One region of the Clostridium sp. HMP27 genome, then DNA from elsewhere that is predicted to be linked to it. Evidence: a T-box and tRNA genes for the amino acid it is inferred to sense, from the RefSeq annotation. Region 1 holds a T-box; the other holds one or more tRNA genes.
The links. The T-box of region 1 lies ahead of tyrS (tyrosine--tRNA ligase). A T-box ahead of a tRNA ligase gene usually reads a tRNA of that ligase, here a tRNA-Tyr.

Region 1 (17,187 bases):
AATAGAAGAGAATTTATTAGGCTAAAGGATTATATAAGGGATATAGATAATAGGGCATTTATTACCGTGGGAGAAGTGCATGAAGTTCTTGGGGAGGGATTTCAGGATATTTCTTTAGAGGATTAAGTTAATTAATAGTAAGTAATTGGTAGAAAAGTTTGCCTGGCAAACTTTTTTTATTTGCAAGAATTCAGTTAAGAATAAGGATTTAAGAATTATTTGTTATTAATTACTAAATATTAACTGAAATTTTTATTGTAATTTAATTTTTTATTTTATATACCTATGTTATAATAATAATGCATGTTAAGGGAAATTATGATGAAGAATGTTACTATATGTATAAATAAGGGAGAGGTTGAAATGATAGAATTTAAGAATGTTACGAAGGTGTATGGAAAAAATATACCGGCACTGTCAAACATCAATCTAAGTATAGATAAGGGAGAGTTTGTGTTTTTGGTAGGTCCAAGTGGCGCTGGTAAATCCACATTTATCAAAACGCTTTTAAAGGAAGTAGATCCAAGTGTTGGAAGTGTTGTGGTAAATAATGTAGATATAACTACTTTGAAGAGAAAGGATATACCTTATTATAGAAGAAAAATAGGGGTAGTTTTTCAGGACTTTAGACTTATACCTAACCTAAATGTATATGAGAATGTAGCTTTTGCAATGAGAGTTATAGAAGCTCCTATGAAAGATATAAAAAAGAAGGTGCCAGCAGTTCTGTCTATGGTTAAACTGTCAAATAAACATAAGGCATTTCCACATGAGTTATCAGGTGGAGAACAGCAAAGAGTTTCACTTGCAAGAGCTTTAGTTAATAATCCAGCTCTTATTATAGCGGATGAACCTACTGGGAACTTAGATCCAGATACGTCAATGGAAATAATGGACATACTTAATGATATAAATAGAGCAGGTACTACAATATTAATGGCAACCCATGCGAAGGACATAGTAGACAATATGAAAAAAAGGGTAATAGCTTTAGAAAAAGGTAATTTGGTAAGAGATGAACAAAGGGGGTCATACGGATATGAAGATTAATACCTGCAAACACTTTTTTTCAGATGCGTTAAAAAGTTTTAAAAGAAATAGAACTATAAGTATTGCATCAGCTGCAACTGTAGCTGCAACTCTTTTCATATTAGGAGTATTTTTGCTTACAATATTAGATGTTCAGCAAGTAGTAAAAGATGTAGAATCTAGAGTTGAAGCAAAGGTGTTTTTCAATCAAGATGTAACTATTGCACAAAAGAAAGCAGTAGAAGAGAAGATAGATTCTTTAGATGAAGTAGTAAAGGTTACTTTTGAAAGTAAGGCAGAAGCTATGGAAAAATTTAAGGAACAAATAGGAGAAGAAAATAAGCTTCTTGTTGAAGGACTCGAAAAGGACAACCCTCTACCAGATGCCTTTGTTGTAAAGGTAAAGTCTCCTGAAATGGTATCTAAAGTAGTAGAAAGTGTTAAGGGGATGGAAGGTATATATGAAATACAGGATGGTAAAAAGATAGTAGATACTATAGTTAAAATTACAAGCACCATTAAGTGGGTCGGTTTAGCTTTATTTATAGTATTAATAGGAGTATCCTTGTTCCTAATTGGAAATACCATTAAGATTACGGTGTATTCTAGAAGAAGAGAAATAGGCATAATGAAATACATAGGTGCTACGGATTGGTTTATAAGATGGCCTTTTATAATAGAAGGTATGCTTATGGGAGTTATCGGTGCAGTAGTTGCTTGTGGTGTACTTTATTATGCATATAATGCAGTATATATTAGAATGTCTTCAAGCCTTATGATGATACAACTTGTTGAGCCTATATATGTGATAACTACTATATCATGGCAGTTTGTAATTGCAGGAATAGTAATAGGAGCATTGGGAAGTATACTTGCAATTAGAAAGTTCCTTGCAGTATAAAAGTTAGGATTAAGAAATAAGGTGCTAGGAGCTAGGAAATATAGAAACTTTGCTATGCAAAGCTTCATCCAATCCTAGTACCTAGTACCTTTAGTCTAGTAACTGAAAAATATAACTCTAATAATTATTAAAGTCGCTGTAAAGCGGCTTTAATTTGATTTATACTAGTTTACTATAGGCAAAAGTTTCATTAAGATGAATTTATCATCAATTATTTACTAATTATTATTTAAATTTAGTGTTATAATTATCTTAAGTTTATATAAACATATATATAGAAGAGTTAGTAGATAGTTTGTACTTGAAAGGATAAGGAGTGATTGTTTTATGAATAAGAAAAGGTGGGTAATAACGACGGTTTTAATTGTAATAGTAACTAATGCTATTACATTTTTAGGAACTAATACAGTATCGCTTATGATGCCCAATGGAAAAGTTATAGTTAGCAGGGATGATTATAATAGCTTTACTGAGTTTTCAAAGCTTTACGAAATAAAAAATGTACTTTATGAATTATATGATGGAAAGATAGACAATGGAGCTATTGAAGAAGGCGCAATAAAGGGGATGACTTCAGCTTTAAATGACCCTTATACAGTGTTTATGGATAAAAAGGAATATACCGAATTTAATACTCAGACAGAAGGGAATTATAGCGGAGTTGGTCTTCAAGTACAGTCAAAGGACAACAAAATAGTAATAGTAGATATATTTGAAGAGTCTCCTGCTAAAAAGGCAGGACTTCTTCCAAGAGATGAAATAGAAAAGGTAAACGGAACTGCTGTAAGTGGGAAAGAACTTGATAAAGCAGTAACCATGATGAAGGGCCAAGAAGGAACGGAAGTAACTCTTACACTATTTAGGGAAGAAAAGGGAAACTTCGATGTAAAGCTAAAAAGGGCTAAAATTAATATGGTTACAGTTAAAGGTGAAATGCTAGATAATAATATTGGATATGTAGCTGTAAGTATGTTTGATGAAAACACATCTAAAAACTTTAAAAAGGAACTCGATACATTAAATTCAAAGGGAGCAAAGGCATTTATACTTGATTTAAGAGGAAATCCAGGTGGTCTTTTAGATGAATGTGTTGATATGGTTTCAAATTTTGTGCCTAAGGATAAAGTTATAGTTTCAACAATTGATAAGTATAAAAGAGAAAAGAAATATAATTCAATTGGAGGTAAATATGTAGGAGTACCTTTAGTACTTTTAACAGATGAAGGGTCAGCTAGTGCATCTGAGATATTTTCTGGAGCTATAAGAGACTATAAAGCGGGTACATTGGTAGGAGAAAAAACCTTCGGCAAGGGTGTAGTTCAAACAGTTCTTGAAACAGGAGAAGGAACAGCCTTAAAGGTGACAGTATCTAAGTATTATACTCCTAATGGAGAAAATATTCATGGCACAGGAATAAAGCCAGATATAGAAGTGAAATATCCAGAGGAACTTTTAAAGAAGCCTTATGATAGAACTACAGATCCTCAATTTAAAAAGGCTCTTGAAATAATAAAGGGAAAACTCTAGGAAGGGAATACAATAAAATGAATATTTTAATATATACTTTAAGAACTTTAGCAATTACATTGACAGATCCGTATTATATATTCTTTTTAGCAGTTTTAGTATTTATGCTTTATAAACGGAATAGAAAAATATCAATAATGCAAAAGATGATAATTGGGGAGCCCTTGTACTCCCCTTTTGAATTAACAATTTCTCAGCTAGTACTTGGAATATTTGCAGGAATTTTGGCAAGTATTATGATGTCCTACTTAGGTGTAATATATTATGGTACTGAAGTTATTGAAATATTGTTTATGACATCTATATTCCTTGCTATATTTAGTCCTAAATTTATATGTTTTTCATATTCAGCTGCAATTTTAGGTACATTAAGTATAATACTTACCGTAGTTTATCAAAATGCAGGAGTAGGAGAAAATACTTTCTTAAGAGTAGATATACCGTCTTTAATAGCTACAGTAGCAGTACTTCATTTTGTGGAAGGTATTTTAATTATTATAGATGGAAAAAGGGGCAATATTCCAGTGTTTAGAAAGGTTGAGGGAGAGATTCAAGGTGGATTTGCCTTTAGGAGATATTGGATCGTTCCAGTAGCCTTATTTATTATGATAAATACAAGCTTAATAGCAGACTTAGGTACTACAGAACCTATGCCTAATTGGTGGCCAATTGTTAAGACATCAATACCAAGTGAAATACTTAAAAAATCAGTAGTAGCTCTTATACCTTTCTATGGTATGCTTGGTTATAAGTCAAATACTTTTACTCAAACTAAAAATCAAAAGACTTTAATGTCTGGACTATTTGTAATAGCTTATAGCATGGCATTATTTTTAGTGGCACAACTTGCTCATATAAATATATTTTTTCAGGCCTTAGCTGTGGTGTTTGCACCAGTAGGGCACGAAGCAATGATTAGAATTCAGGCTCATTTTGAGAATACAATGGAAGCAAAATATGTTAGCCGTGATGGAATTATGGTACTTGAAGTATCTCCAAATTCTATTGGAAAAGCTTTGGAAATTAAAGGTGAAGATACAATTGTGGAAATAAATGAAGAAGAAGTAAAAACTGAGGAAGATATAAGTAGAATTTTAAATTCTAAACCTGAAAGTATATTCTTTAAAATAAGAAACCCAAGAGGTGAGATAAGAGAAACAAGTAAACATCCTTATCAAAAGGGGAAAACTATACTTGGTATACTTATTGTTCCAACAAAAGTTGATAAACCTGAATCAATGAGAGACTTTGAGAAGGAGAATTTTTCTGATATATTAGATAAAGCAAAAAAAGATAAAGAAGATGGTGATGAATAGGTAATGAGAAAGTTTAAAATACATTCAAAATTTAAACCTACGGGAGATCAACCTCAAGCAATAAATAATTTAGCAGAAAGAATTCAGAATGGAGAAAAATTTCAAACGCTACTTGGAGTCACAGGTTCTGGAAAGACTTTTACAATGGCAAATATAATAGAAAGAGTTCAAAAACCTACATTAATACTTGCGCATAACAAGACTTTAGCAGCACAGCTTTGCTCTGAATTTAGAGAGTTCTTTCCTGAAAATTCTGTGGAGTATTTTGTATCTTATTATGATTATTATCAGCCAGAAGCTTACCTTGCACAAACAGACACTTACATAGAAAAGGATGCTTCTATAAATGATGAAATAGATAAATTAAGACACTCAGCAACCTCTGCCCTCTTAGAGGGAAGAGATGTTGTAATTGTAGCTTCTGTATCTTGTATATATGGCCTTGGTAATCCTGAGGAGTATAAGAATCTTACAATTTCCTTAAGAGAAGGTATGGAGAAGGATAGAGATGAGGTTTTAAAAAAGCTTATTGAAATTCAATATGAGAGAAATAATATAGAATTTACACGTGGTACCTTTAGGGTTAAGGGAGACGTTCTTGATATATTCCCTGCTTCATCCACAAACGTGGGGATAAGAGTAGATTTTTTTGGGGATGAAATTGAAAAAATAAGAGAATTTGATGCATTGACAGGAGAAATAATTGGAACAAGAAAACATGTAGCTATTACTCCAGCTTCTCACTTTGCTACATCTAGGGAAAGACTAGAAGGGGCCATAGGAAAAATTGAAGCAGAACTTGAAGCAAGGGTAAAGGAGCTTTTATCAGAGGATAAGGTATTAGAAGCTCAAAGACTTAAACAAAGAACTAATTTTGACATAGAAATGATGAGAGAAGTAGGATATTGCAGCGGTATAGAAAACTATTCAAGAATACTTGATGGAAGAGCAGCTGGAACTTGCCCTCAAACCTTAATAGATTATTTTCCAGATGATTTCTTGTTATTTATAGATGAAAGCCATGTAACTTTACCTCAAGTTAGAGCTATGTATGCGGGAGATAGATCGAGGAAGGAATCCTTAGTAAATTACGGATTTAGGCTTCCTTCGGCTTATGATAATAGGCCATTAAGATTCGAGGAATTTGAGCAGAAGATAAACCAGGTAGTTTTTGTAAGCGCTACACCATCAAATTATGAACTTGAACATTCAACAAATGTAGCTGAACAAATTATAAGACCTACAGGACTTCTAGACCCTGAAATAATTATAAAACCAGTAAAGGGTCAAATAGATGATTTGTATTCAAGTATAAAAGAAACTATTAATAAAGGTTTTAGAGTTCTGGTTACTACTCTAACTAAAAAAATGGCAGAGGATTTAACAGCATACTTTAAAGAAATGAATATAAAGACAAATTATCTTCATTCAGATATAAAGACAATTGAAAGAATGGAACTTATTCGTGATTTAAGAAAGGGCGAGTATGATGTACTTGTAGGTATAAACCTTTTAAGAGAAGGACTTGATATTCCAGAGGTAGCTCTAGTTGCAATACTTGATGCAGATAAAGAAGGATTTTTGAGATCAGATAGGTCCTTAATTCAGATAATAGGTAGAGCTGCAAGAAATTCAGAAAGTAAGGTTATAATGTATGCAGATACAGTAACTAAATCTATGGACAGAGCAATTAAGGAGACAAATAGAAGAAGAAAAATACAAATAGAGTATAACGAAAAGCATGGAATAGTTCCAAGAACTATAATAAAGGATATAAGAGAAGTAATTGAAGCAACTCAGGTTGTAGAAGACAGTGCTACTTATGATAGTTTAGAAGAGGCAGTTAAAGCAAGTAATAATAGTGTTGAATCACTTATAAAGAAATATGAAGATGAAATGAAAGAAGCTTCAAAGAAACTTGAATTTGAAAAGGCTGGAAGACTTAGAGATATGATTTATAAATTGAAAAAGAAAATAGTGAAGGAGTAGTACACTAAGGAGGAAAGAAATAAATTTATGATTGATAAAATAATTATAAAAAATGCTAAAGTTCATAATTTAAAAAACGTAAGCCTTGAAATCCCAAGGGATAAGTTTATAGTTTTTACTGGACTTTCAGGTTCAGGAAAATCATCTCTTGCCTTTGATACATTATATGCAGAAGGACAAAGAAGATATGTAGAATCTTTATCATCCTATGCAAGGCAATTTTTGGGTCAAATGGATAAACCAGATGTTGAATACATAGAGGGACTTTCCCCAGCAATTTCAATAGATCAAAAAACTACTAGCAGAAATCCAAGATCTACCGTTGGAACTGTAACAGAAATATACGATTATTTAAGGCTTTTATATGCAAAGGTTGGAATTCCTCATTGCCCAAGTTGTGGTAAGGAAATAAAAAAGCAAACAATAGATCAAATGGTGGATAAAATATTAGAATTACCTGAAAGAACTAAAATACAAGTTTTAGGTCCTATTATAAGAGGTAAAAAAGGTGAACATGTCAAGTTAATTGAAAATATAAAAAAGAATGGATATGTAAGAGCTAGAATAGATGGAAATACTGTGGATTTAGAGGATGAAGAGATAAAACTTGAAAAGAACAAAAAACATACCATAGAGGTAGTAGTAGATAGGCTTATGGTAAAGAATGATATAAGAAGCAGGTTATCAGATTCTATTGAAACAGCCTTAAAACTTGGAGAAGGTATTATTATCATAAATATAATTGATGTAGAAGATATTTTATTTAGTGAAAATTTTGCTTGCCCTGATTGTGGTATAAGCGTTGGAGAAATATCTCCTAGAACATTTTCCTTCAATGCGCCATTTGGAAAGTGTAATGAATGTGATGGACTTGGAACACTATTGGAAATTGATGAAGATTTAGTAATTCCTGATAAGAGCAAAAGTATCATGGAAGGCGCTGTTCTGCCTTGGGCTAACAGTGTATTAAAGGAAGAGTCTTGGACTTACGGTATATTACAATCTTTATCAAGGGAATATAACTTTAAATTAGATACTCCAATAGAAGAGCTTTCTCCTGAAATAGTAGGTATGCTTTTATATGGCTTGAATGGAGAAAAGATAAAAGTTACATACACTAAGGATGGTAAGACTTCAGATTTTTATCATGCCTTCCCAGGAGTTATTAACAATTTAAAAAGAAGATATTTTGAAACTAATTCAGAAGCTATGAAAAATGACATAGAGAACTATATGAGTAATAATCCTTGTCCAAAATGTAAAGGTGCAAGGCTAAGCCCAGAACCTCTGGCAGTAACAGTTGGAGGGAAAAATATATATGAATTTACAACTATGGCTATAAGAGAAGAATTGGAGTTTATAAATTCAATAGAGTTTACAGAAAAGGAAAAGATAATAAGTAACCAAATATTAAAGGAAATAAGAAGTAGATTAAACTTTCTTATAGATGTAGGTCTTGATTATTTAGATTTGGCTAGAACTGCAGGAACCTTATCTGGCGGAGAAGCACAAAGAATAAGGCTTGCAACTCAAATAGGTTCAAGTTTGGTTGGGGTTTTATACATATTAGATGAGCCAAGTATTGGACTTCATCAAAGGGATAATGACAAGCTAATATCCACATTACAGCATTTAAGAGACATAGGAAATACTTTAATTGTGGTAGAACATGATGAAGATACCATGAAAGCTGCAGATTATATAGTTGACATTGGTCCTGGAGCAGGAGAACATGGTGGAGAAATAGTTGCAGAAGGCCCTATTGATGATATAATAAAAAATGAAAAATCAATTACTGGTCAATATTTAAGCGGTAAAAAGAAAATAGAATTACCAAGTCAAAGAAAAAAAACTTCAGGTAACTATATAACCATAAAGGGTGCTAACGAAAATAACTTAAAAAACGTAAATGTGAAATTTCCACTGGGAGTTTTAACTTGTGTTACTGGGGTTTCAGGTTCAGGTAAAAGTACACTAGTAAATGAAATACTATATAAAGGGCTGAACAAAAAACTAAATAATTCTAAAGATATGCCTGGAAGACATAAGGATATAGAAGGCGTAGAAAATATCGACAAAATAATCAATATTGATCAAAGTGCTATTGGAAGAACTCCAAGATCAAATCCAGCTACCTATACTGGAATGTTTGATATAATAAGAGAAATATATTCAAATACTTCAGAATCTAAATTAAGAGGATATAAGCCGGGAAGGTTTAGTTTTAATGTAAAAGGTGGAAGATGTGAGGCTTGCAGGGGCGATGGTATAATAAAGATAGAAATGCAGTTCTTATCTGATGTATATGTTCCTTGTGAAGTTTGTAAGGGTAAAAGATACAATAGAGAAACTTTAGAGGTAAAATATAAGGGTAAAAATATAGATGATTTACTTAGTATGACTGTAGAGGAAGCATTAGGGTTCTTTGAGAATATTCCAAGAGTAAAAAATAAGCTTCAAACACTTATGGATGTGGGACTTGGATACGTAAGACTTGGGCAGCCTTCAACTCAGCTATCTGGTGGAGAAGCGCAAAGAATTAAGCTTGCCTATGAGCTTTCAAAAAGAGGTACAGGAAAGACCCTGTATATATTAGATGAACCAACTACAGGACTGCATATAGATGATGTAAGCAGGCTTATAACTATACTTCAAAGGCTTGTAGATACAGGAAATACAGTAGTTGTTATAGAGCACAATTTAGATGTAATAAAATGTGCAGACCACGTAATAGATTTAGGACCGGAGGGTGGAGCAAAGGGAGGAACTATAATTGCAACAGGAACTCCAGAAGATATAAGTGAAGCTGTAGGCTCCTATACAGGATTTTATCTTAAAAAGATGTTGAAATGATAAAAAGAAGGTGATTTATGTTGTTGGCTAAGCTAAGCCCAATATTTACTTTAATTATAATAGCTATAGTCTATATGATAATTTTTACAGCCCTTAGAATAATGAATAAAGATATAAAGGGTGGAACAAGAAAAAAATCTCAAAAGAAGGCTGCAGGATTAGAAATCATAGAACCTGGAAATAGTTATAATTTAAAAAGAGGAGGGGTAATCCCTCTCCAAAGTCAAATAACCATAGGAAGAAAAGAAGATAATACATTTATGCTAGACGATCCTTATGTCTCTGGAAAACATGCAAGGATTTATGCGAAGTCTGGAGATTATATCATTGAAGATCTAGGAAGTACTAACGGTACTTTGGTAAATGATGATCAAATAGAAGGAAAGAAGTACTTAGAAACAGGAGACATTATAAAAATAGGAAATACAGTACTTAAGTTCTTAATTTAATTTTGGGATGGTGGTCTTTTGGATACCAGAAAAGATGAAAAAAAGCTCTTAAAATATACATATTTACTTTGTATAGTAGGGTTTTTTAATTTAACAATAATAAAGGAGCCTTTTGATAAGGGTGCAATGCTTATGGCACTGGCAACCTGTCTTCTTATAGGATATTCCTATTTTATAATAAGGAGATTTTTTTCAGAAGGAGATAAATTTATATTTATATTCTCTAGTATTTTAGCGGTTATAGGGATTATAATGCTATACAGAATAGATACTGCAACTGCTGTAAAGCAAATAGTATGGTTTGCTATAGGGGTTACAGGTTTTATATTAATAGTTGTAATCCTGCCAGACTTAAAAAGATTCGTAAAATTTAAGTATGTATACTTGGGTATAACCGTAATACTTATGGCAATGGGTACACTCATGGGAAAAGAGACTTATGGGGCAAAAAACTGGGTAAGTATTGCAGGATTTGCCTTCCAGCCGTCAGAATTTGGAAAGCTTTTTTTAGTTGCATATTTATCAGCGTCCTTAAAGGATTATAAAGACTTTAAAAACTTAATAGAACCAGGAATAGTTGTTATGTTAAGTTTAGGATTTATGGTTTTGCAAAGGGATCTTGGAAGTGCATTAATGTTTTTTGGAATATCCATTACTATGCTATACATAGCTACATCTAATTTTAAATACGTATTAGTTTGTCTGATACTATTTGCACTAGGAGCAGTTGTAAGCTATGGATTATTTGACCATGTAAAGCTTAGAGTTTTGATTTGGAATAATCCTTGGCCATATGCTACGGATAAAAGTTATCAAGTTGTACAGTCTCTCTTAGCCATAGCATCGGGTGGACTTACAGGATCAGGATTAGGACTTGGGTATCCTAAATATATACCCGTAAGGACAACAGATTTTATTTTTTCTGTAATATGTGAGGAACTTGGAATACTAATGGGATTTGCCATTATACTTATATACTTTTTACTTTTTTACAGGTGTATGAGAGCAGCTATATATGCAGGAGATGATTTTTCAAGACTTATTACAGTTGGATACAGTGCGATGATAGCTTGCCAGGTATTTGTTATAATTGGAGGGGTAATAAACCTGATACCGCTAACTGGTATAACACTGCCTATGGTAAGTTATGGTGGAAGCTCCATGCTTAGTACGTTTTTTGCACTAGGTATAATACAAAAGGTTTCTGAAGAGGGAAGATAAGATTATGAAGGATATATCAGATAATATAAAAAAAGTATTGATAGTATTTTTAATATGTTTTGTGGGGTTAATATCATACATAACATATTTTCAAGTAATGGTTGCACCGAAAATTGTAAATAGCCAATATAATGCGCGTATGTGGGCGAAGAGAGATGAAGTTTTAAGAGGAAGTATATTTGATAGAAATATGAAGGTGCTTTCTAAAAGTACTAGAGTAGATACCGAAACTCAAAAGAGAAGCTATGAAGGTGGAGAAGCATTTGCTCATGCCTTAGGATATGTAGATGTTAGGTATGGAATTACTGGACTTGAAAGAAGATATGATAAAGAATTATCTACAAGCAGCATAAGAGATACTTTATTGAATATATTAAAATTACCAGGACAGACAAAAGAGAAATACGGGAGTAATTTAAAAACTACCTTAGATTTTGATATACAAAGGAAGGCTTATGAACTTTTAGGAAATAACAAGGGGGCAGTGGTAGCGCTGAATCCAAAAACAGGAGAAATATTAGCTTTAATATCAAAGCCATCCTTTAATCCTAATAATCTTGAGGAGAATTGGAAAAATATTAATTCCAATAAAGATAGGCCATTGCTCAATAGGGCAACTTCAGGTATGTATCCCCCAGGTTCTACTTTTAAGGTAATAACTGCGATAAGCGCGTTGGAAAATATCGATGATATCAGGAATAAAAAAATTCAAGATAAAGGGGTACTGGTATTTAATGAAAAGGAATCTCTAAAGAACTATAATGGAGAAGTTTTGGGCAATATAGGTCTTAAAGAAGCCTTTATACATTCAAGTAATGTTTATTTTGGAAGTTTAGGTATTGATCTTGGAAATAGCAAACTTAAAGATACCGCAGAAAAGTTTTACTTCAACAAAGATATACCAGCAGATGGAGTTGTAATTGAAAATAGTAAATTTCCATCCTTTAAAAGTTATGAAAAAGGTAATATAGCTCAAAGTGCTATAGGACAGTCTACAGTACTTTCAACTCCTATGGAAATGGCGTTAGTAGCAAGTACCATAGCAAATGATGGAACTATGATGAAGCCTCATATAGTAAAAGGGGTTATGGATAGTAAAAACAGCTTAGTAAGTGAAGTGAAACCACAGAAGATAGATGATGTTACAACAAAGGAAAATGCACAGATAATAAAAAATTATATGAGGGAAGTTGTGGCTCAAGGTACAGGAGGAAATGCATCTGTATACGGAATAAAGGTAGCAGGTAAAACCGGTACTGCAGACCATAAAGAAGAAGGAAGTGGAGCAAAGCCTCATTCATGGTTTATAGGATTTGCACCATATGAGAATCCTGAAATAGCCTTGGCAGTTATAGTTGAAGATGGTGGTCAAGGAGGAGTTTTAGCAGCAAGCATAGCTTCAGGAGTTATAAAAGAAGCTTTATCAAAATAAGTATTATGGAAAGGGGAATTTTGGTGAAGATAAAGGAAATAGGAGAGCTTAAAAATGGGGAACAAGTGGATTTTAATGCCTTAGTTAGTGATAAAAGAACTGGTTATAAAAAAGATGGGACCCCCTACTTATTACTTATAATGCAAGATAACACAGGAAGTATAGCCTTCCCTGTATGGACCAACTATGATAAATTAAATACGATAGTAGAGGTAAATACGTTAATAAATGTAACAGGTATCGTAGCTAGATTTAATGGAAATGTTCAAGTAAGAAATCCAATGATAAACTCCGTTTCTATGGAAGGAGTAGATTATGAGGATTTTGTACCACAATATGATATACCAGAAGAATTAATAGATTATTTTAATTATATGGTGTTAGATATGGAAGAAAAATATCAAAAGATAGCCACCGCAGCCACTGGAGCTATGGGTTATAATGATGAGAGATGGGATGCCTTTATAAATTGTGTGGCAGCCGAAAAATTTCATGGCAACAAAAGAGGGGGGCTGTTCCTTCATACGGTGGGAGTTATGAAAGCTGTAGAGAACGTAGTGAAGGATTATATAACAAATCCCTTCTATATGAGTGCAGCTAAGGTAATTAATAAAGATAGACTCATGCTTAAGGCGATTATTCACGATATAATGAAAACTAAGGAATATGATTATAAGGGAATAATAAGAAGAAAAGACATAAAGTTAGATCACTTAGTACTTGGAGCAGGATATGTAAGAGAAATAAATGTAGAAGTAGGCAATGTTCTTTCAGAGGAAGAGTTAGATGATATATGTTACTCAATACTTTCTCATCATGGTCAATTTGGTAACTTTGAACCAAAGGGAATAGAGGATATACTTTTAAATATGGCAGATATTATAGATAGTCAAGTTGTAAATGCCATTGAGAATAAGATATAGGGGAATTGCTTTGCAATTTCCCTATATTTTTATTTTAATAAACTTAGATTTTCCAATTTGAATGGTGAAGCTATTATGTGGATTTACCATTATAAATTCATTAAACTTTTCTCCATCTATTTTCATGGCATTCTGGGTAATAAGTCGTTTGGCTTCACTATTACTCTTAGCAAGCCCATTTATAACCACGATTTTTACAAGATCAATTTGGCCATGGCTTATAAGACAATCAGAGGATAAATTGAATTCAGCTATATCATCTGGTATTAGATTTTTTTGAAAAACAGTTTTAAAGTGATCCTCAGCAATTTCTGCTTCATCTGATCCGCAATACAAGGCTGTTATTTCTTTTGCAAGTCTCATTTTAACATCACGAGGATTAGTATTTGGATTGTTAAGCCCTATCTTAATTAATTCAATTTCATCTGGATGAATATCTGTTGCAAGTTCAAAATATTTAATAATAAGGTTATCTGGAATAGTCATGGTCTTTTGGTAAATCTCAACCGCATTTTCATGTATGCCAATGTAGTTGCCGAGACTTTTGCTCATTTTTTCAATTCCATCTGTACCTTCAAGCAAGGGCATAAATAATGCAATTTGACTATTCTGACCATAATCTTTTTGTAGGGTTCGGCCCATAAGGATATTAAAAGTTTGATCTGTGCCCCCCATTTCGATATCTGCTTTTATTTCTACAGAGTCATATGCCTGCATCAGTGGGTAGAAAAATTCGTGAAGTCCAATAGGTTCATTATTTTTATATCTTTTTTCAAAGTCATCTCTTTCAAGTATTCTAGCAACAGTAACTTTACCTGCAAGCTTTAGTATGTCTTCGAAATTTAGCTTTGATAACCATTCACTGTTGAACCTAAGGTCAGTTTTTTCCTTATCCAGGATTTTAAAAATCTGATTCTTATAAGTCTTCGCATTTTCTAGTACTTGCTCAGTAGTCAACGGTTTGCGTGTCTTACTTTTACCTGATGGATCGCCAATTCTGCCTGTAAAATCTCCAATTATAATTACTGCACGATGGCCTAAGTCCTGCATTTGCTTAATTTTGCGAAGTACAACAGCATGGCCTAAATGTATATCTGGAGCAGAAGGATCTAGACCAAGCTTAACTATAAGGGGGGTATTTGATGCAATACTTTTTTCTAACTTTTGCATCAAATTTTCGCTGCTAACAACCTGACTTACCCCTTTCATAATAATTTTAAATTGTTCCTGTGCATTTTCCATTACGTTCATCCTCTCCAATAAATTGATATAAAATAAAAAACTCCCGTTCCCTGCATTATGCAGAGGACGGGAGAATTGCTCACGTGTTACCACCTCAATTTTATTTACACATCACTGTGTAAACCTCATCGGGTACGGCACAAAAGTGCTTATACCTTAGCGATGTAACGGTCGCACCCGGCAACAGCCTACTAAGATATAAAATCTTTTCAGTGTGCCACTCAGAGATGTATTCAAAATCTGTTTTCTGCACCTCTCATCACCCGGTAGCTTTCTGTTGAAAACATATGATTTCTACTTCTTCTCGTCGCAGTTTTGTTGTATGGTTGGTAGTTTAGCACCAATATAATAAAATGTCAATATACCATTTGAAAATATAGGAAATGCTTATTAGTTATTAACTGTTGAATAGTAAGTATTCAACATAAATCTTCTATGTTCGCTATTAATTATTAATGGGTTTATGTATAATAGGGTTAAAATAAGCAAAAAAATAAATAATTCAAAGTCGTAGAAAATTAGAGAGGATAATTATGAAAGGAAAGACACATGCAGGTGTAGGTATAGTTACTTATTTGCTGCTTTATAATAAATTACCTGATAAGGTTAGTTTGACTGGATTAGCTGTAGTAACATTTGCATCACTGCTTCCAGATATAGATCACCCTAAAAGCATAATTAATCAATATATACTGCCTTTTAAAAATAAGATGACTAAGGTTGTATTATATGCTTGCAGTGGTATTATATTTTTATGGTATAGTTTTTTATATGATAAAGAACCTTATATAAAGACTATAGGAATATTTTTGCTTTTAATAGCTGTTTCATCTCATAGAAAAGGTCTTACTCATAGTCTTATGGGAATGATATTGTTTGCATTTCAAATAGCATATATAGGAAATGCATATGAAATAAGAAATTTAATTTATTACTTTATGCTAGGTTATGGTCTTCATCTACTTTGTGACATGGCAACAAATAGGGGAGTACCTCTTTTATATCCTTTCAAGGAAAAAAACATTAAACTTCCAATTACATTTAAGACTAATTCCTTTATAGGAAATTTTATAGAAACTCTGATAATTGTAGCGGGGCTTTTATATGTTATATATAGTTTTCCGAGAATATTTAATTAGGTACTAGGTGAAAGGTACTAGGATTAGATGAAACTTTGCTATGCAAAGTTTTTACATTACCTAGCACCTAAATCCTTTATCCTAAAACCTAAAAGAGAGGTGATAAGATGTTTGATTTTGAATATCATTTAAAAGTATTACCAGATAAACCTGGGGTTTACATAATGAAAAATGCTTTAGGCGAAGTTATTTATGTGGGAAAAGCCAAGGTGCTTAAAAATCGAGTAAGACAGTATTTCCAAAGTTCACGTAATCATTCGGAAAAAGTAAGGGCTATGGTTAAAAATATAGCGGAGTTCGAGTATATAGTTACCGATTCAGAAATGGAAGCGCTTATATTAGAGTGTAACTTAATAAAAAAGCACAGACCTCGATACAATATATTACTTAAAGATGATAAAAGCTATCCATTTATAAAGGTAACAACTACAGAAGACTTTCCAAGGGTATTTGTAACAAGACATGTTATAAAGGATGGAGCAAAATATTTTGGTCCATATACTGATGTATCGGCGGTTTATGAAACATTGGAACTTATAAAAAAGATATTTCCTATAAGGACTTGTAAAAGAGTCATAAAAGAAGATGATAAAGAAAGTGTAAGACCTTGTTTAAATTATCATATAGGTCTCTGTAAAGGACCTTGTGCAAAGATTATAAGTAGGGAAGAGTATAAAAGTATAATAAGTGATATTACAAGTCTTCTTTCTGGGAAGTCTGCAGGTATTTTAAGAGATTTAGAAGTTGAAATGGAAAAGTCAGCAGAAAGTCTCCAATTTGAAAAGGCAGCGGCTTTTAGAGATAAGATAAATGCCATAAAAAAAGTAACAGAAAAACAAAAAATTATAACTTCTAACTTTGAAAATGAGGATTTTATAAGTCTTTACAAAGATGAAAAAGATGTTTGCGTTCAGGTGTTTTTCTTAAGAGAAGGAAAAATAGTTGGAAGAGAACACTTCATTATAGAAAATTCAGCGGATATGGAAGATAAAGAAATAATATCGGACTTTATAAAAAGTTTTTATGGGGCAGCAGCATTTATCCCTAAGTCCATATATGTAGAGGATATTGATGAACAAGAACTCTTAGAGCAGTGGCTCACTATGAAGCGTGGTTCTAAAGTTTGGATTAAAGTTCCTCAAAAGGGAGATAAAAAAGACACTTTA
Region 2 (17,187 bases), on a different contig from region 1:
TACTTAATACTATAAGACGATATCTATAATACAATTATAACATAATTATATTGATTAAATAAAAAAACCCCCTTCATGAATTGAAGGGAGTTTTTACTACTATAAATATTTTTTTATTTCTTCTACTTTATTAAGTTTTTCCCATGGTAAGTCTAAGTCATTTCTTCCGAAATGTCCATAGGCTGCCACTTGCTTATAAATAGGTCTTCTAAGATCAAGATCTCTGATTATTGCACCTGGTCTTAAATCAAATACCTTATTTATTATTTCAATAATTTTATCATGTTCAACTTTGTTCGTTCCAAAGGTTTCCACCTCTACTGACACTGGGTGTGCAACACCTATAGCATACGCTAGCTCTATTTCAAGCTTATCAGCTATTCCAGCAGCTACTAAGTTCTTAGCAACCCATCTGGCTGCATAAGCTGCGGATCTATCAACCTTTGTTGGATCTTTTCCTGAGAAAGCTCCACCACCATGTCTTCCATATCCACCATAAGTATCAACTATAATTTTTCTTCCTGTAAGTCCAGTATCTCCTTGTGGACCTCCAACAACAAACTTACCAGTTGGATTTATGTAGTATTTGGTTTTTTCATCAAGTAATTCAGCTGGAATAACAGCTTTTATAACATGCTCCATTAAATCCTTATTAATCTGTTCCTGTGTTACTTCAGGTCCATGTTGAGTAGAAATAACGATTGCATCTATTCTCACTGGTTTATCATCTTCATATTCAACTGTAACCTGAGTTTTTCCATCTGGTCTTAGATAATCTAATGTGTCATTTTTTCTAACTTCTGTTAGTCTTCTTGATAATCTATGAGCCATTGCTATTGGCATTGGCATAAACTCTGGAGTTTCAGTAGCTGCATAACCAAACATCATACCTTGGTCTCCTGCGCCAACAGACTCAACCTCATCCTTGCTAGTACCTCTTGATTCTAATGCGTCATCAACCCCCATTGCAATATCAGGAGATTGTTCATCTATTGAAGTCAATACTGAACAAGTATCAGCATCAAAGCCATACTTAGCTCTTGTATATCCTATTTCTCTCACTGTTTCTCTAACAACTTTAGGAATATCAACATAACATGATGTTGTTATTTCTCCCATAACCATAACCATTCCTGTTGTAGCCGTAGTTTCACATGCAACTCTTGCCTTAGAATCTTGAGCCAATATAGCATCTAATACAGCATCAGAGATTTGGTCACAAATTTTGTCCGGATGTCCTTCAGTAACGGATTCTGATGTGAATAATCTTCTCATTTTTGCACCTCCAATGAAAAATATAATATGTAAAATAAAAAACCTCTTCGATAAGAAGAGGCTTAATTTGCATTCCTCTCTTATCTCGCAGAACAAACCTGCAGGAATTGGCACCTTGGTACAAAGTACTTGGTTGCCGGGTTTCATAGGGCCCTTTCCCTCCACCTCTCTTGATAAGAGTTTTCTATTAAATTTACTAGCATATATTAGCACAATAATAATCTTGTGTCAATATCAAGTTTAATTGTTATGTATCCTATGATCGATAATCTATAAGCTATAAGCTATTAAACAAATGAATATAAAAAAAGACACCGCTTTGGTGTCTTTGGTGGAGGAAGATGGATTCGAACCATCGAAGTCACTGACAACAGATTTACAGTCTGCCCCCTTTGGCCGCTCGGGAATTCCTCCATATAATGGAGCTGGCAATAGGAATCGAACCTACAACCTGCTGATTACAAGTCAGCTGCTCTACCGTTGAGCCATGCCAGCATATGGATATATTAAATTATTGTGGTGGAGGAAGATGGATTCGAACCATCGAAGTCACTGACAACAGATTTACAGTCTGCCCCCTTTGGCCGCTCGGGAATTCCTCCATTATAAGTTTCATAACTTGTTTAACAAGTTAATAACCTTATTATTAAATTATCTTAGCGCGTTTCCGCACTTAATAACTTCAACATGGATTAGTATACAATCTTATAGTCTAAATTTCAAATGCAATATAGGCCTATTAAACAAATCCTTCTTTAATATACTCTATTTCATTCTCATTTACTCCATATTACACCATTATTTTATTATATTTATCATATTTCTTATAGTTGATTTAGCTAATAAAAATTAATATTATCTAAAAAACATCTTTTTTCTTTTAATATTTATCACACAGCTCTCATATAAATTATTAAGGGAGGTGTAACTATTGAATAAAGCTAGAACTCATTTTAACAATTCTTTAGGATATTATGAAATTGGAGAGTTTATAAAAAATTATATTATGAAAGACACTATAATAGTATGTATAGGCACAGATAGATGTATAGGAGATTGTCTTGGCCCATTAGTTGGCACTCTACTTAAAGATAAGAGTTTCCCTCTTCCAGTATTCGGAACAATATCTGATCCTATACACGCTTTAAATTTAGATAGAAAATTATATGAAATAAGTTTACTTCATCCTAGTGCAAATATAATAGGAATAGATGCATGCCTTGGTGATGAAGATAATGTAGGAGAAATACAAGCCAGGGATTATCCAATCCATCCTGGAAAAGGCGTAGGTAAAACCCTCCCCCTTGTAGGAAAGTCCTCCATAATAGGAATTGTAGACTCAACTGATGCTAACGTATTTAATAATAACAATATACGTCTTAGTTTAATTTTTAATATGGCTAAAGTAATCTGCGACGCCTTATTTCATGCTTATCATTTAAGCTCCAGCACTCTATCCGATATAAAAGACTGCCTTCTATAAAAAAATAAGTGCTTTCGCTTATATTTAATAAGACGAAAGCACTTATTATGCTTTTATTCCACTAAAGCATATCATTATAATAATGATATATCATCTCCAGAAAGGGATCCATCCAATTTGTCCAAATAATCCAAAAACTTACCTGTGCCCATTGCTACACAAGAAACAGAATCCTCTACGATACAAACTGGTACCTTTGTAACGTCTTGAATTAATTTATCAAGACCATTTAAGAGGGCTCCCCCTCCAGTCATAACTATTCCTTTATCTGCTATATCTGCAGCTAATTCAGGTGGGGTTTTTTCTAAAACTGAATGTGTGCATTCTGCAATAGAATTTACAGTTTCACTTAGGGCTTGCCTCATTTCTTCTGAGGAAACATTTATATTTTTAGGAAGGCCAGACACCAAGTCTCTTCCTCTTATTTCCATACTAACTTCTTCTTCTCTTACATATGCTGATCCTATATTAATTTTTAAATCTTCAGCAGTTCTTTCTCCTATCATGAGCTTGTGTTTCTTTCTTACATATCTTATAATAGCTTCATCAAAAGTATCTCCTGCAACCTTTATAGAAGATCTTACTACTATTCCTCCAAGAGAAATAACGGCAATATCTGTTGTTCCCCCACCTATATCTATCACCATATTTCCACTAGCCTTAGTGATATCTACACCCGCTCCAATGGCTGCAGCTAAAGGCTCCTCTATCAAAAACACTTTTTTTGCGCCAGCATTCTTAGCAGCATCAATAACGGCTCTCTTTTCTACTCCTGTAGCTTCACAAGGTATACAAACCACAACTCGGGGGGAAACCATCTTTTTCTTTCCACAGGCTTTCCTTAAAAAATGTTCTAACATTTTTTCCGTCAAGTCATAATCAGAAATAACTCCATCTCTCAAGGGTCTAATAGCTACAATATTACCAGGAGTTCTACCAATCATTTGTCTAGCTTCCTCCCCTACAGCTAAGACTCTATTATTAGTTTTATCTATCGCTACTACTGAAGGTTCTTTCAAAATAACTCCTTTACCCTTTGCATAAACCAGTACTGTAGCTGTACCAAGATCTATACCCATATCTGTACCCATTTTAAAAAACATCCCTATTATCTCCACCTACTCTTTCCATAACATTTTGCAACAAAATGCAACTTCATATATTTTACGACATAATTTTATTATAATCGGAATGTTTTTATCCTTCAATAGCTTTATACTTCATTTTAGTAGCTTTTCCACCTCTTATATGTCTTTCTGCTTTATTATAATCCAAAATAATTTTGGCTTCTTCTGCTATTTGAGGATTTATTTTAGGCAACCTTTCTGTCATATCTTTGTGTATAGTACTTTTACTAACACCAAATACCTTAGCTGTTTTTCTAATTGTTGCTTTTGAACTTATAATATAATTTGCTACTTCAAGAACTCTTTCTTCAATGTAGTCTTTCAAGGTGGTACCTCCTTAACCCTTCTATATTTATAAATATGCTTATTCATATACTTAAATTACATCTGTCTGGCCATTTTCCGTAAGATGAACGAAAAATGGCCTAAAGTTTAGTATTTTACATACTTATCTGGATTTACAAAATCTTTATCTTTTAATACTGCAAAATGTAAATGATCTCCATAAGCTTCATACATAGCTCTTAAAGTTGTTCTTCCTACAACTCCAAGTTTATCTCCTTTTTTAACCACTTTTCCTGCTGATATACTTACCTTTGAATCTAAATTTGAATATACTGTTTTTAGTCCATTTTGATGATCTACTATTACTTGAATACCATCTACTGTATCATTTTTTACAGATTCAACCTTTCCATCTAATGCTGCTACAACAGGTTTCCCTAATTCACATTTAATATCTATACCAAAGTTAGGTCTGTAGCTATTGGTGGATTTCCAAAATACAGGTTCTTCAGAATATTGTCTTCCTATAATTCCTTCTACAGGTTTTCCAAACTTAGTATCTACTGTTTTAGATACTGTGGCAGTTTTTTCGGTATTCTTCACTTCTTTATTTACCTTTGTTTCTGTGTTAGTTGGCTTTTTTACTTGTTCTGCATTGTCATAATCTGTATAAGGCTTTTCAGTAACCTGAGCTGTATCCTTCTTCTTTTCCTGCTCCACCACCGATGTATTATTTTGTTCAATTTTAGCCTGCCTATTATCTCTTGTAGTTACAACAGCTACTGTAGCAAGTATGCATAGGCATAAAAACAGTACAACGTAAAATCCCTCCCTCTTAAAAAAGTTGAAAATTTTACCAAAATTTTTGTTTTTCATATCAACACCTCCAATTTCTAGTTTGTCCAGAGCTTATCAAAAAATACATTTTATTATAATTTTATTTCCAATTTATTTCTATTTTTTATGACAATGTTTGACATGAAAAATAGAGCTGTCGGTAAACAGCTCTACACTTTAATTTATTTGCTCTATTTTTACTCCCTGATAATAGTGTGTTAATATTTCATTGTAACTTTTTCCACCCTTAGCATACACATTGGCTCCCCATTGACTCATCCCCACTCCATGTCCATAACCAGTACACACTATTTGTATATCCTTTTTACCAAAACTAATAACAAAATTCGTAGAATTAAGTCCAAGCATACTTCTAAATTGACTTCCCTTTAATGTCCTGCTCCCAATTTGAATCTCCTTTACCCCACCAGCTTCAGTTTTACTTTTAATTTTTATGTTAGTTTTCAAACCACTTGATGATACTATGCTTTTATCAAAGTATTCATTGATAATACTCGCTAACTTAGAATAGCTATATATAGAAGTAGTTTTATACTTAGGTGCTATCTCTTCTCCTGGACTTTCAACACTTTTTAAATATGGAAGTGAAGTTGAAAACACATCCTTCACATCCTCAGTTTTCCCACTACTTATAGCGAAATAATAAGCACCTTTTACCACTTCTCCGTTGTATTTCAATACTTGCCCCTTAGTTGAATTTACAGCTTCCTCAATTTTACTCCAGTAATAATTACCTTTATCTTTGGGCCATGCCGACATTCTATCGCTTTTATCCATAAAAGCCTGACAATGTACCGTATCACAAATATCTGCATTTTTATCCTTACTACACCCAGAACCTCCAAGAGACTTTATATGCGTCACTGCATAAGTTCTTGCTGCTACAGCTTGAGCCTTCAGTGCTTCTATATGAAATTCTGCAGGCATCTCCGAAGCTACAACTCCTTTAATATAATCCTCTAAACTCATTTCTTCTATCTTTTTTGTTTTATCTCTATATACCTTCACCTTAATTTCTTTGATAGTTACTATATTATCAGGCTTCATATTATATGTTATATTATTATTTAATTTATCTTCAGACAGTTTATTGCCGCCCTTTGCCAAAGGTAATGATAAAATAACAATAAAAACTATACTAGCTAAAATAAAAATTAAAAATCTCTTTACAAATAAAAAAACATCTTCTGTTCTCATATACATTTCTCCTTTATATGTTTATATAAAAATATATGAAAACAGAAGATAAGTTATAACTTACCTTTATTTAAATTTCTTCTCTAAATATATCTGCACCTAAGCACTTTAGCTTCTTCTCTATATCTACATATCCTCTATCTATATGATATACATCTGTAACACTAGTGATTCCTTCTGCCGCAAGGCCACATAGCACAAGCGCTGCTCCTGCTCTTAGATCTGTGGCTTTTACTTCACACCCTGTTAATTTATTAACACCTTGGACAATAGCGCTTCTTCCATCTACCTTTATATTTGCTCCCATTCTTTTCATTTCTGAAACATGCATATATCTGTTTTCAAATATAGTTTCCGTTATTATGCTAGTTCCCTCCACGGTACATAAAAGAGACATCATTTGAGACTGCATATCTGTTGGAAATCCTGGATATGGCATTGTTTTTATGTCTGTAGCATTAAGCCTGTTAGTTCCATCAACTATTAAAGTTTCTCCTTTAACATCTATCCTAACTCCCATTTCAATAAGTTTTGCTATTACAGGCCTTAAGTGCTGATCATTTGCACCATTTATCTTTATTGAACTCTTAGTAATTGCAGCTGCTACCATAAATGTTCCCGCTTCTATCCTGTCATATATGGGCTTATGAGTTATTCCCTTTAGTTCTTTGACACCATCAATTCTTATTGTATCCGTTCCTGCTCCAGTAACTTTTGCCCCCATCTTATTCAAAAAGTCTGCCAAATCTTCTATTTCAGGTTCCTCTGCAGCATTCTCTATTATAGTTTCTCCCTCAGCCAGTACTGCTGCCATCATTATATTTTCAGTAGCACCCACAGATGGAAAATCTAAATAAATTTTCTTCCCTATAAGCTTTTTAGCTCTAGCTTCTACATATCCATGTCCTATGTTGATTTCAGCTCCAAGGGCATTTAGTCCCTTCAAATGAAGATCTATAGGTCTTGTTCCTATATTGCACCCACCTGGCAAGGATACTCTAATCCTACCAAATCTTGATATCATGGGGCCCATTATCAAAAATGAAGCTCTCTGCTTTTTTACGAGTTCACTACAAGGTTCAACATCACATACAGATTTTGTATCAATTATTATCTTTCTATTCCCTGCATCTATATCAATATCTGCTGATACAGATCTTAGTATATCGCTTATAACAAAAACGTCTTCAAGCATAGGAGCATTATCTATAACACATTTATTTCCGCTTAAAATACTTGCCGCTATAATAGGAAGAACCGAATTTTTTGCAGCACTTATTTCAACTTCACCCTTCAAGGTCTTTCCACCCTTGATTATAATCCTATCCATATATATCCTCCATAAAAATTACTAATAAGTTATAGGTATAACTGGTGTAGCTAAGATTATATAATCTCCCGTATCATAACTGCATAAAGCATAGTTGAAATCTATAAATCTTCCTCCAACATTTAATTCATTATATTGATGAGTATATGCCGTAGTACTTAATCCATTATTTATTTCTATTGTTTTTATCTCTTTTGTATTAAAAGACTTTAATATACCTATAACTTGTTTATTTAACTCTTTCATATTAGAATTAATAGTTTTTCCTTTTATATATTCAAAAAAAGCTACTTCCTTATCACACTCAATAGAGTTCTTAATTCTTTCTTTTAATTCAGTTAATTTATTTTCATCACTGTATTCTTTTATATTAATAGATATAATATCATCATTGTCTGAATTTATACTTTGAATATATCCTTCAACTGTAGGGCTTGAAAACTCCACATAGTAATTTCCATCACTTTTTTCTATATTAATTTTAGTGTTTTTATCATAATCTAACTTCATAAGAATAGATTTACACGCCTCTTCTCCAGAGTTCTGTGTAGAAAAGTTCACTTGAACTCCATACTCCATTACCTGAGTTCTAGTTTTGTTAATTATTTCGGAAAACATGTCTACTTTTTGGTTTGCTTGAGAGTACATGGGAAATTTGTATCCCCATATTATTAATATTATGATGACCACAATAACCCATCTTAACTTTTTCATATATTTGCCCTAAAGAGCCTTCCCCCTTTTAATTCATCTTGAAACATATTTGAATTATGGACAAATACATGCTATTTATTCAATAAATATATTACTAATATATAATTTTAAAGAAAAAGTGTTACTAAAAAGAAATATAATAAAGCCTACACATAAAATTTTACAAAAAAGTAAAGAGATTGAGCAAATTACTCAATCTCTTTATATAAAACTAATTGTATTATCTTTCAACTATTAGAGCTGTTCCCATTCCGCCGCCTATACATAAAGTAGCTAAACCTTTTTTAGCATCTCTTTTCTGCATTTCGTGAATTAATGATACAAGTATTCTAGCACCTGACGCTCCAATTGGATGTCCTAATGCTATAGCTCCACCATTTACATTAACCTTGTCCATGTTAAATCCTAAATCTTTAGCAACAGCTATACTCTGTGCAGCAAATGCTTCATTAGCTTCAATTAAGTCTAAATCTTCAACTGCTATGTTAGCTTTTTCTAAAGCTACTTTTGTTGCATGGAATGGACCATATCCCATTATAGCTGGATCTAATCCTGCTGAACCATAGGATGTTATTTTAGCTAATGGAGTTAATCCTAATTCCTGAGCCTTTTCAGCACTCATTACTACGAATGCAGCTGCTCCATCATTTATACCTGAAGCATTACCAGCTGTAACTGTTCCGTCTTTCTTGAATGCTGGCTTTAGTTTTCCTAATTTTTCTATAGTTGAACCAAATTTTGGGAACTCATCTGTATCAAATACCTTTGGTTCTCCTTTTCTTTGTGGTATAACAACTGGAACTATTTCATCCTTGAATTTTCCTTCTTTTATAGCCGCTTCAGCTTTTAACTGTGAGCTTAAAGCAAACTGATCTTGCTCTTCTCTAGTTAATCCCCATTTTTCAGCTATATTTTCAGCTGTCATTCCCATATGATACTGGTTAAATGCATCCCATAAACCATCAGTTATCATTTCGTCTACTATCTGTCCATTTCCCATTCTTTGTCCCCATCTTGCATCATTCATTACATATGGAGCTCTGGACATGTTTTCCATACCACCAGCTATAATTACATCAGCATCTCCTGCTTTTATCATTTGAGCTGCTAAGCTTACTGCTCTTAATCCTGAACCACAAACTTTATTTATTGTGAATGCTGAAACTTCCTGTGGAAGACCTGATTTTATAACTGCTTGTCTAGCTGGATTTTGTCCAAGACCTGCTTGTAAAACATTTCCCATTATAACTTCTTGTACATCTTCTGGCTTTATTCCTGCTCTTTTTACAGCTTCCTTTATAACGATAGCGCCTAACTCAACTGCTGGAACATCTTTTAATCCTCCACCAAAAGAACCTAATGCTGTTCTAACTGCACTAACTATAACTACTTCTTTCATTAGTAACCCTCCTAAAATATATATTTTTATTAGTATTTATTTTATAATTCACAAATTTTTCTGTCAACAACTCCATTATAACCATAAATTAAAATTTAATCAATAGATTTTGTTAAAAAAAACACAAAGTTTATATTACTTTAAATTCTTCTGGCTTTCTCGTATCTTTTTTAAAATGATATAATATAGATTCTACTATTCTCTGAGACGCACGACCATCACCATAAGGATTTATTGCCTTACTCATTCTTTCATAACAATTTTTATCCTCTATAAGAATCCTTGCATTTTCTAATATGCTATCTATATCTGTCCCTACAAGCTTTACAGTGCCTACAGCTACCGCTTCCGGCCTCTCCGTTACATCTCTTAGAACTAATACTGGCTTCCCTAAATGAGGAGCTTCTTCCTGAAGTCCTCCTGAATCTGTCATAATCATATAACATTTATTCATTAGGTTGTGAGTTTCCTTAGTATCTAGAGGAGAAAGAAGGTGTACTCTATCCATTCCCCCTAAGTATCTATATACTACATCCTTTACTATAGGATTTAAATGGACAAGGTATACTAGCTCCACATCTTCATATCTTTCAACTAATACCTTTAAAGATTTACAAATATTTTCTATACCCTGCCCCCAATTTTCTCTTCTATGAGCAGTGACCATTATGACCTTCTTATTCTGGTAATCTATATTGTTTAGTTCATTATTTTCAAAAACATAATTATCTTCTACTGTAACATTCATTGCATCTATTACAGTATTTCCTGTAATATATATATCTTCACTTTTTACTCCTTCTAAAAGCAGGTTATTTTTAGAACTTTCAGTAGGCGCAAAATTTAAATCTGCTATAGCTCCAGTAAGCTTTCTATTCATCTCCTCAGGAAACGGAAAGTGTTTGTTATGCGTTCTAAGTCCGGCCTCTACGTGCCCAACCTTAATTTTTTGATAAAATGCAGCTAGAGCTCCTGCAAAAGTTGTTGTTGTATCACCATGTACTAATATTAAATCAGGTTTTTCTTTTTCAAATACTTCTTCTAGGCCTTGTAAAACTTTAACTGTAATCCCTGTTAAACTTTGCTTGCTTTGCATTATGTCCAAATCATACTCTGGAGTTATATCAAATAATTGAAGTACTTGATCAAGCATTTGCCTATGTTGAGCTGTAACACAAACTATACTTTCAACCTTCTCATACTTTTTTAGCTCCTTTACCAGCGGTGCCATTTTTATAGCCTCTGGTCGGGTTCCAAATATAGTAATTATCTTAATTTTTTCCATTACCTTACCTCCAGAAAATCATTCTTTGTGTTGAAAAAATCCAAATTTCCATGCAATAATAACTATTAAGATCATTATTGACGCCAATAAGAAATAAGAATTCGCACTACTTATTTGCATAGCTATTATTGCAAAGGCTCCTAGAACAGTACTTATAAGGTACATTATTATAACCGCTTGTTTTTGAGTTAATCCCATATCCAAAAGCCTATGGTGCAAATGCCCCCTATCTGCCCCCATTATAGGTTTCCCATTTATTTTTCTTCTTATCATGGCAAATAAAGTATCATATATAGGAAGTCCCAGTGCTAATATAGGCACTGATATAGCAAAGGCTGCCGCTGACTTAATGGCACCCTGTATAGATATGGCTCCTAATAGAAATCCTAAAAGCTGTGCTCCCGTATCCCCCATAAATATAGATGCAGGATAAAAGTTATATGGCAAAAATCCCATTATAGATCCAATAAGTACAGATGTCAGTATTGCTGCTTCCATTCTAGTACTTATATTAAGCAAAGCTATAATAAACAATGTTACAGTTGAAATCAATGCTACTCCAGCTGCTAATCCATCTAGTCCATCTATAAGATTAATAGCATTAGTTATTCCTACTACCCAAATTATGGTGAGAGGTACTGAAAGCCACATTATATTTATATAAGAATCATAGCTGGAGAAAGGATCTGTAACAGATACTATCTTTATATCATATAAAATCAAACACATTGCAGCTGATATTTGAAGTAATAACTTTATAATTGGTTTCAAATCATATTTATCATCTAAAAATCCTGCTATGACAATAATAGTAGCACCTATAATTATTCCCTTTTCCTGTTTAATTAAATGCCCATTTTTTAATATCATTGTAATGATAAAAGAAAAATATATTGCTAATCCTCCTAAAAGTGGAGTTGGCCTTTTGTGTACCCTTCTTTCATCTTTAGGTACATCTATTGCATTTATTTTTATCGCTAACCTTTTTATTAAAGGAGTAAAAAGAAATGATAAGATTGCTGCAATCACTCCTAAGAAAAGCATATTATCCATATTTATCTCCCCATTTAATATGATCCATCTCCCGCAAGTGAATCATCATTATCTATCCATTGATTTACGAGTATTTCTCTAAATTCTTCCTTAGTATCTCGTATTACTACTTTATCAATTCCTGAATTTATTATAAACCTTTTACACAAAGAACACGGTGATGCATTTTCTACAAATTTTCCTGTTCTTTCTTCTTTTCCTACTAGGTACATAGTAGAACCTATCATATCCTGCCTTCTTGCAGAAATTATGGCATTTTGCTCAGCATGCACAGATCTGCATAATTCATATCTTGTACCTCTAGGCACATTAAGTTCTTCTCTTCTGCAACATCCTAAATCACAACAATTAACTCTTCCACGAGGAGCTCCACTATATCCAGTTGACATAATTTCATCATTCTTTACTATTATAGCTGCAAAATTTCTCCTAAGACAAGTTCCCCTCTCTAATACAGTTTCACATATATCAAGATAATAATTGTTTTTATCTATTCTATCCATAGTTCCTCCGTTATTAAAATACTTAGTACTACTATGTACTATTCTATACTAAAAAAATACTAATTAAAAGTATAAGTAATTTAAAAGTCGGCTTAAATTAGCCGACTTTTAATATTATTTAGTTCCAAACAATCTATCTCCTGCATCTCCTAGACCCGGTACTATATATCCATGTTCATTTAATTTTTCATCTATTCCAGCTACATATACATCTACATCTGGATGTACATCTGTAACAGCCTTTACTCCTTCTGGGGACGCTATAAGGCACATAAGTTTCATGTTTTTTGCTCCCTTTTCCTTAAGAAGAGCTATAGCATCTATAGCAGATCCACCTGTAGCAAGCATAGGATCTGTAACTATTATGTCTCTTTCTCCTATATCCTGTGGAAGCTTGCAGAAATATTCTACAGGTTTAAGAGTTTCTTCATCTCTATATAATCCTATGTGTCCAACCTTTGCTGCCGGGATAAGTCTTAACATGCCATCTACCATACCAAGACCTGCTCTAAGTATAGGAACTATAGCAACTTTCTTTCCTGCTAATACCTTACATTTTGTTTTACATATAGGTGTTTCTATTTCTACTTCTTCCACTTGAAGATCTCTTGTCACTTCATAAGCCATAAGCATTGCTACTTCTTCTACTAGTTCTCTAAAATCCTTAGACCCTGTATTTTTATCTCTTATAAATGCAAGTTTATGTAATATTAATGGATGTGCTATTTGTGTTACTTTACTCATTGTTATTCCTCCCTATAATCTCTATTTATTATATTTTGCTTCTATATTAGAAATTTTATCTATTCTATTTTGGTGTCTTCCACCTTGAAACTCAGCACTTAAAAATGTATCAACTATATCAAGCGCTAACCCTAAACCTACTACTCTCTGTCCTAATGCTAATATATTAGCATTATTATGTTCTCTACAAGAATGCGCACTAAATGTATCTGAACATAAAGCTGCTCTTATACCAGTAACCTTATTGGCTGCAATACTTATTCCTATTCCTGTTCCACATACAAGTATACCAAAATCAAAATTCTTATTAGCTACTTCCTCTGCAACCTTTAAAGCGTAATCTGGATAATCAATAGACTCCTCTGAAAAAGTACCAAAGTCTTCTAACTCTATACCCTTGTTTTTTAAATGTTTTATTATTTCCTCTTTTAATGGAAATCCAGCATGATCACTTCCTAATGCTATTTTCATAAAAACACCTCCAAAATAATTATAATTCTTAGTTTACCCACAAAAAAGGAAGATAGGAGTAGCTATTTTAGATACCTTTATCTTCCTTTAATTTATTTAATAATAATATAATACTATTTTTTAATTGTTCAAATGTATTTTTGTAAACAGAAAGTGTGCCACCATAAGGGTCTAAAATTTCACCTTCTATGCCGACAAAACTATTTAAAGAATATATGTTATTTTGATATGTTGGATAAACTCTTTTTAAATAATCGCATATACTTTCTGTCATAGTAAGTATAAGATCACTATCTTTAATATGTTCCTCTGTAAGTTGAACTGCTTTTCTGTCACTTATATCAACTTTTAAATTTTCCATAACAACAGCTGAAGAATTTAAGGAGGTTTTACTACCACTTACTACAGCTACTCCTGCTGACAATCCTTGATGCAACTGTTCTGAGCAATAATTAAATATAGCTTCTGCCATACAACTTCTACAAGTATTACCTGTACATACAAATAAAACCCTCATAATTACCTCCTTACTTTTTCTTTAACTATCAGTTAATCATTTTATATTAATACTAGCCTTATGTCAATATCAACATAAATTTATATAGATATTATATCAAATCCTGCTGATTTTTTTAACCTATTCATAACAGCAATTCCCATTCCCTTTTCTTCAAATGCTTCCGAAAGAATCACATCAACATTTTTATCATCAAACCTTCTTAAGGTTTCGAATAGGTTCTGTGCTATTACATTTATATTGTTCCTACTTCCCAAGGTTTCTACTATTGCATTATGATATTTACTTAGGGTCTCATCCGTAGCTATTACCCCTACTTTTTTTCCTTCCTTGGTATACTTATCTATCAATTCATTAATCTTTGTTATTGTAAAACCTAGGTCACCTTGTATAACTTTTACTGGTGCCTTCGGCGCATAATGCCTATACTTCATGCCAGGGGCTTTAGGTCTTAATTTTTCTTCTGGCTTCTTCATTATACCAGGATCTATATAAACTCCTTTTTCTACTTCCCTTAACATTTCTAACGTAACTCCACCAGGCCTTAATATACACGGAGGATATATTGTACAATCTATTATAGTAGATTCTACACCTACGTTTGACTTTTCCCCTCCAATTATGCAGTCAACTTTGCCATTTAAGTCTTCTACACATCTTTCCAAATCTGTTGGACTAGGTCTTCCTGAAATATTAGCTGAAGGTGCTGCTATAGGCACTCCTGATGATTTTATTATTTCCCTTGCCACTTCATTTGATGGCATTCTTATACCTATACTATCAAGTCCTGCACTAGTGGAACTAGGTATTTTTTTACTTTTAGGTAATATTATTGTTAAGGGTCCAGGCCAAAACCTTTTTATAAATTTAAAAGCAACCTCTGGAACTTCCTCTACTAAGCCTTCTATATCAGATACTTCTGCAATGTGTACTATAAGAGGATTATCTTGCGGTCTTCCTTTAGCCTCAAATATTTTTTTTACAGCTCTATCATCTAAAGCATTGGCTCCTAATCCATATACGGTTTCAGTTGGAAAAGCCACTAGACCTCCATTTCTCAAAATACATCCCGCTTCCTTTATTGCTTCCCTATCTAAATTATTGTAATTTAGCTTTACAACTTTTGTATCCAAAGATTACATCTCCTTCTAAAGTCATTGTTCTTATCCTACAGCAACGTGATTATAGCAAGTCCTACAATTATACCTAAAAGTATTCCAAATGTAGTAGTTATTCCTTCCCAAAGCTTATTGGATTCTGGTATCATTTCTCCACACACTACATATAACATTATCCCTGAAGCAAATGATAAACTTATTCCTAGTGCACTCTGAGAAATGTTCCCTATATATAATCCTATAAAATTTCCAAATATAGTAGGCACCGCTGTAAGAAAAGTATATATAATTATTTTTAACACCTTAGTTTTTGAAGCCATAAGTGGCGCTGCAACCGCTAAACCCTCGGGAATATCATGTAACGCTATTATTATGCTCATTTTTATTCCAAGCATCCCCCCTGTAGCGAATCCACACCCCATTATAATTCCCTCAGGAAAATTATGCATCATAAGTCCTATAGCCGTAATAAAAGCTATCTTTGCATGCTTGTTTATTTTCTTTTCCTCAGTTTTTTTATCTATAAATGCTACTGTTAGTATACCCATAATACAACATATAATAGTATATACAAAGCTCCACTTACTCAGCGCTTCTGGAATCAAATCAAAGACTACTACAGCAAGCATCAACCCTCCAGAAAATCCTATAAGCCATCCTAATGTTTTATTCGAAGGATTCCTTATAAAAATAGCTATAAAAGAACCGATAAGAGTACCAGCTACTGCCACTATGCTTCCTATAATTATTATTAAATATAGGTTATTCACTTTAAACCACCTTTTAAAAATATTATCTATATAGATATATTTAATGATGGTTTTATTTATTCTATTTATAGCGATTCCCTATATTCTTTTATTCTATCTATGGCTTCATAAGTAAATTCTGCATTTACGCATCTTCTATATATCATATCTAAAAGAACATATTTATAAAGTTTTCCCTTTTTTATAACTGTGAAAAAATATGATTTCTCAGGATAAAGCATTTTTCTCTTTTTATAGCGATGTGCTATAAAAGGATGCAGCTTAAATAATTTAGAATTAACAGGCACTACATATTCACTTTTAAATTTAGATGAGGTGATCATTATAATTTTAAAATCCTCTTTGCCATCGGACTTTCTTTTGAAACTTTCAGCATGTACTATTTCAATATTATCGCATAATATGTTAATTTTTTTCTTAAACAATCCTAATTCTATATATAGCCTGTAATTTTCTATAATTTTAAATTTAATATGTTCATTATGTTTTTTTACAAGCATGGATATTATAATTAAAAACTGTATTATACCAGCATATACAATGTAGAATAATGACAGTTTTTTAGTATAAATCAATATAGCAGGAATTATAAAAAAAACAAAGCACATTATAAGCATAAATCTTTTATAAGACTTTTGTTGCTTCCTAATGGCTTTATTTATATTCATAATGCCCCTCTCTCTCTTTTAATAATTAATTGCCGCCCAAGTTCTTCATCTTTTCTGCTTGTTCTACAGTTATAAGTGAATCTATGATTTCGTCTATATCTCCATCTAAGAAAGATTCCAATCTATATAACGTAACTCCAATTCTATGGTCAGTAACTCTTCCCTGAGGATAATTGTACGTTCTTATTCTTTCACTTCTATCTCCAGTACCTACCTGACTTTTTCTATCTTCGGCAATACCAGCACTTCTCTCTGCTTGAAGTCTATCAAATAATCTAGACTTTAGTACTTTCATAGCTTTTTCCTTATTTTTAAGCTGTGATTTTTCATCTTGACAGGAAACCACAAGTCCTGTAGGCAGATGCGTAATTCTTACTGCTGAATCTGTAG

Region 2: it has a tRNA-Tyr gene. The T-box ahead of tyrS (tyrosine--tRNA ligase) is inferred to sense a tRNA for this amino acid. The anticodon was not compared.

The regions. Positions count from the first base shown of each region.
Region 1 is NZ_JMFY01000019.1:29,176-46,362, forward strand. Features, by position in the region: gene DP68_RS11035 (YitT family protein) at 1-126, shown strand, start outside; gene ftsE (cell division ATP-binding protein FtsE) at 364-1,050, shown strand; gene ftsX (permease-like cell division protein FtsX) at 1,040-1,930, shown strand; gene DP68_RS11050 (S41 family peptidase) at 2,258-3,457, shown strand; gene DP68_RS11055 (hypothetical protein) at 3,475-4,773, shown strand; gene uvrB (excinuclease ABC subunit UvrB) at 4,777-6,762, shown strand; gene uvrA (excinuclease ABC subunit UvrA) at 6,790-9,615, shown strand; gene DP68_RS11070 (FHA domain-containing protein) at 9,633-10,064, shown strand; gene DP68_RS11075 (FtsW/RodA/SpoVE family cell cycle protein) at 10,083-11,285, shown strand; gene DP68_RS11080 (penicillin-binding protein 2) at 11,290-12,717, shown strand; gene DP68_RS11085 (HD domain-containing protein) at 12,741-13,640, shown strand; gene tyrS (tyrosine--tRNA ligase) at 13,662-14,882, opposite strand; T-box leader at 14,942-15,202, opposite strand; gene DP68_RS11095 (metal-dependent hydrolase) at 15,416-16,021, shown strand; gene uvrC (excinuclease ABC subunit UvrC) at 16,129-17,187, shown strand, end outside.
Region 2 is NZ_JMFY01000001.1:95,686-112,872, reverse strand. Features, by position in the region: gene metK (methionine adenosyltransferase) at 100-1,275, opposite strand; SAM riboswitch class I at 1,353-1,455, opposite strand; tRNA gene DP68_RS00545 (tRNA-Tyr) at 1,605-1,689, opposite strand; tRNA gene DP68_RS00540 (tRNA-Thr) at 1,696-1,770, opposite strand; tRNA gene DP68_RS00535 (tRNA-Tyr) at 1,793-1,877, opposite strand; gene yyaC (spore protease YyaC) at 2,207-2,758, shown strand; gene DP68_RS00525 (rod shape-determining protein) at 2,833-3,861, opposite strand; gene spoIIID (sporulation transcriptional regulator SpoIIID) at 3,956-4,210, opposite strand; gene DP68_RS00515 (M23 family metallopeptidase) at 4,318-5,046, opposite strand; gene spoIID (stage II sporulation protein D) at 5,185-6,225, opposite strand; gene murA (UDP-N-acetylglucosamine 1-carboxyvinyltransferase) at 6,296-7,555, opposite strand; gene DP68_RS00500 (YwmB family TATA-box binding protein) at 7,577-8,269, opposite strand; gene DP68_RS00495 (acetyl-CoA C-acetyltransferase) at 8,490-9,668, opposite strand; gene wecB (UDP-N-acetylglucosamine 2-epimerase (non-hydrolyzing)) at 9,799-10,953, opposite strand; gene DP68_RS00485 (MraY family glycosyltransferase) at 10,972-12,006, opposite strand; gene DP68_RS00480 (cytidine deaminase) at 12,021-12,509, opposite strand; gene upp (uracil phosphoribosyltransferase) at 12,624-13,253, opposite strand; gene rpiB (ribose 5-phosphate isomerase B) at 13,275-13,724, opposite strand; gene DP68_RS00465 (low molecular weight protein arginine phosphatase) at 13,792-14,241, opposite strand; gene DP68_RS00460 (L-threonylcarbamoyladenylate synthase) at 14,322-15,374, opposite strand; gene DP68_RS00455 (ZIP family metal transporter) at 15,410-16,150, opposite strand; gene DP68_RS00450 (hypothetical protein) at 16,195-16,797, opposite strand; gene prfA (peptide chain release factor 1) at 16,823-17,187, opposite strand, start outside.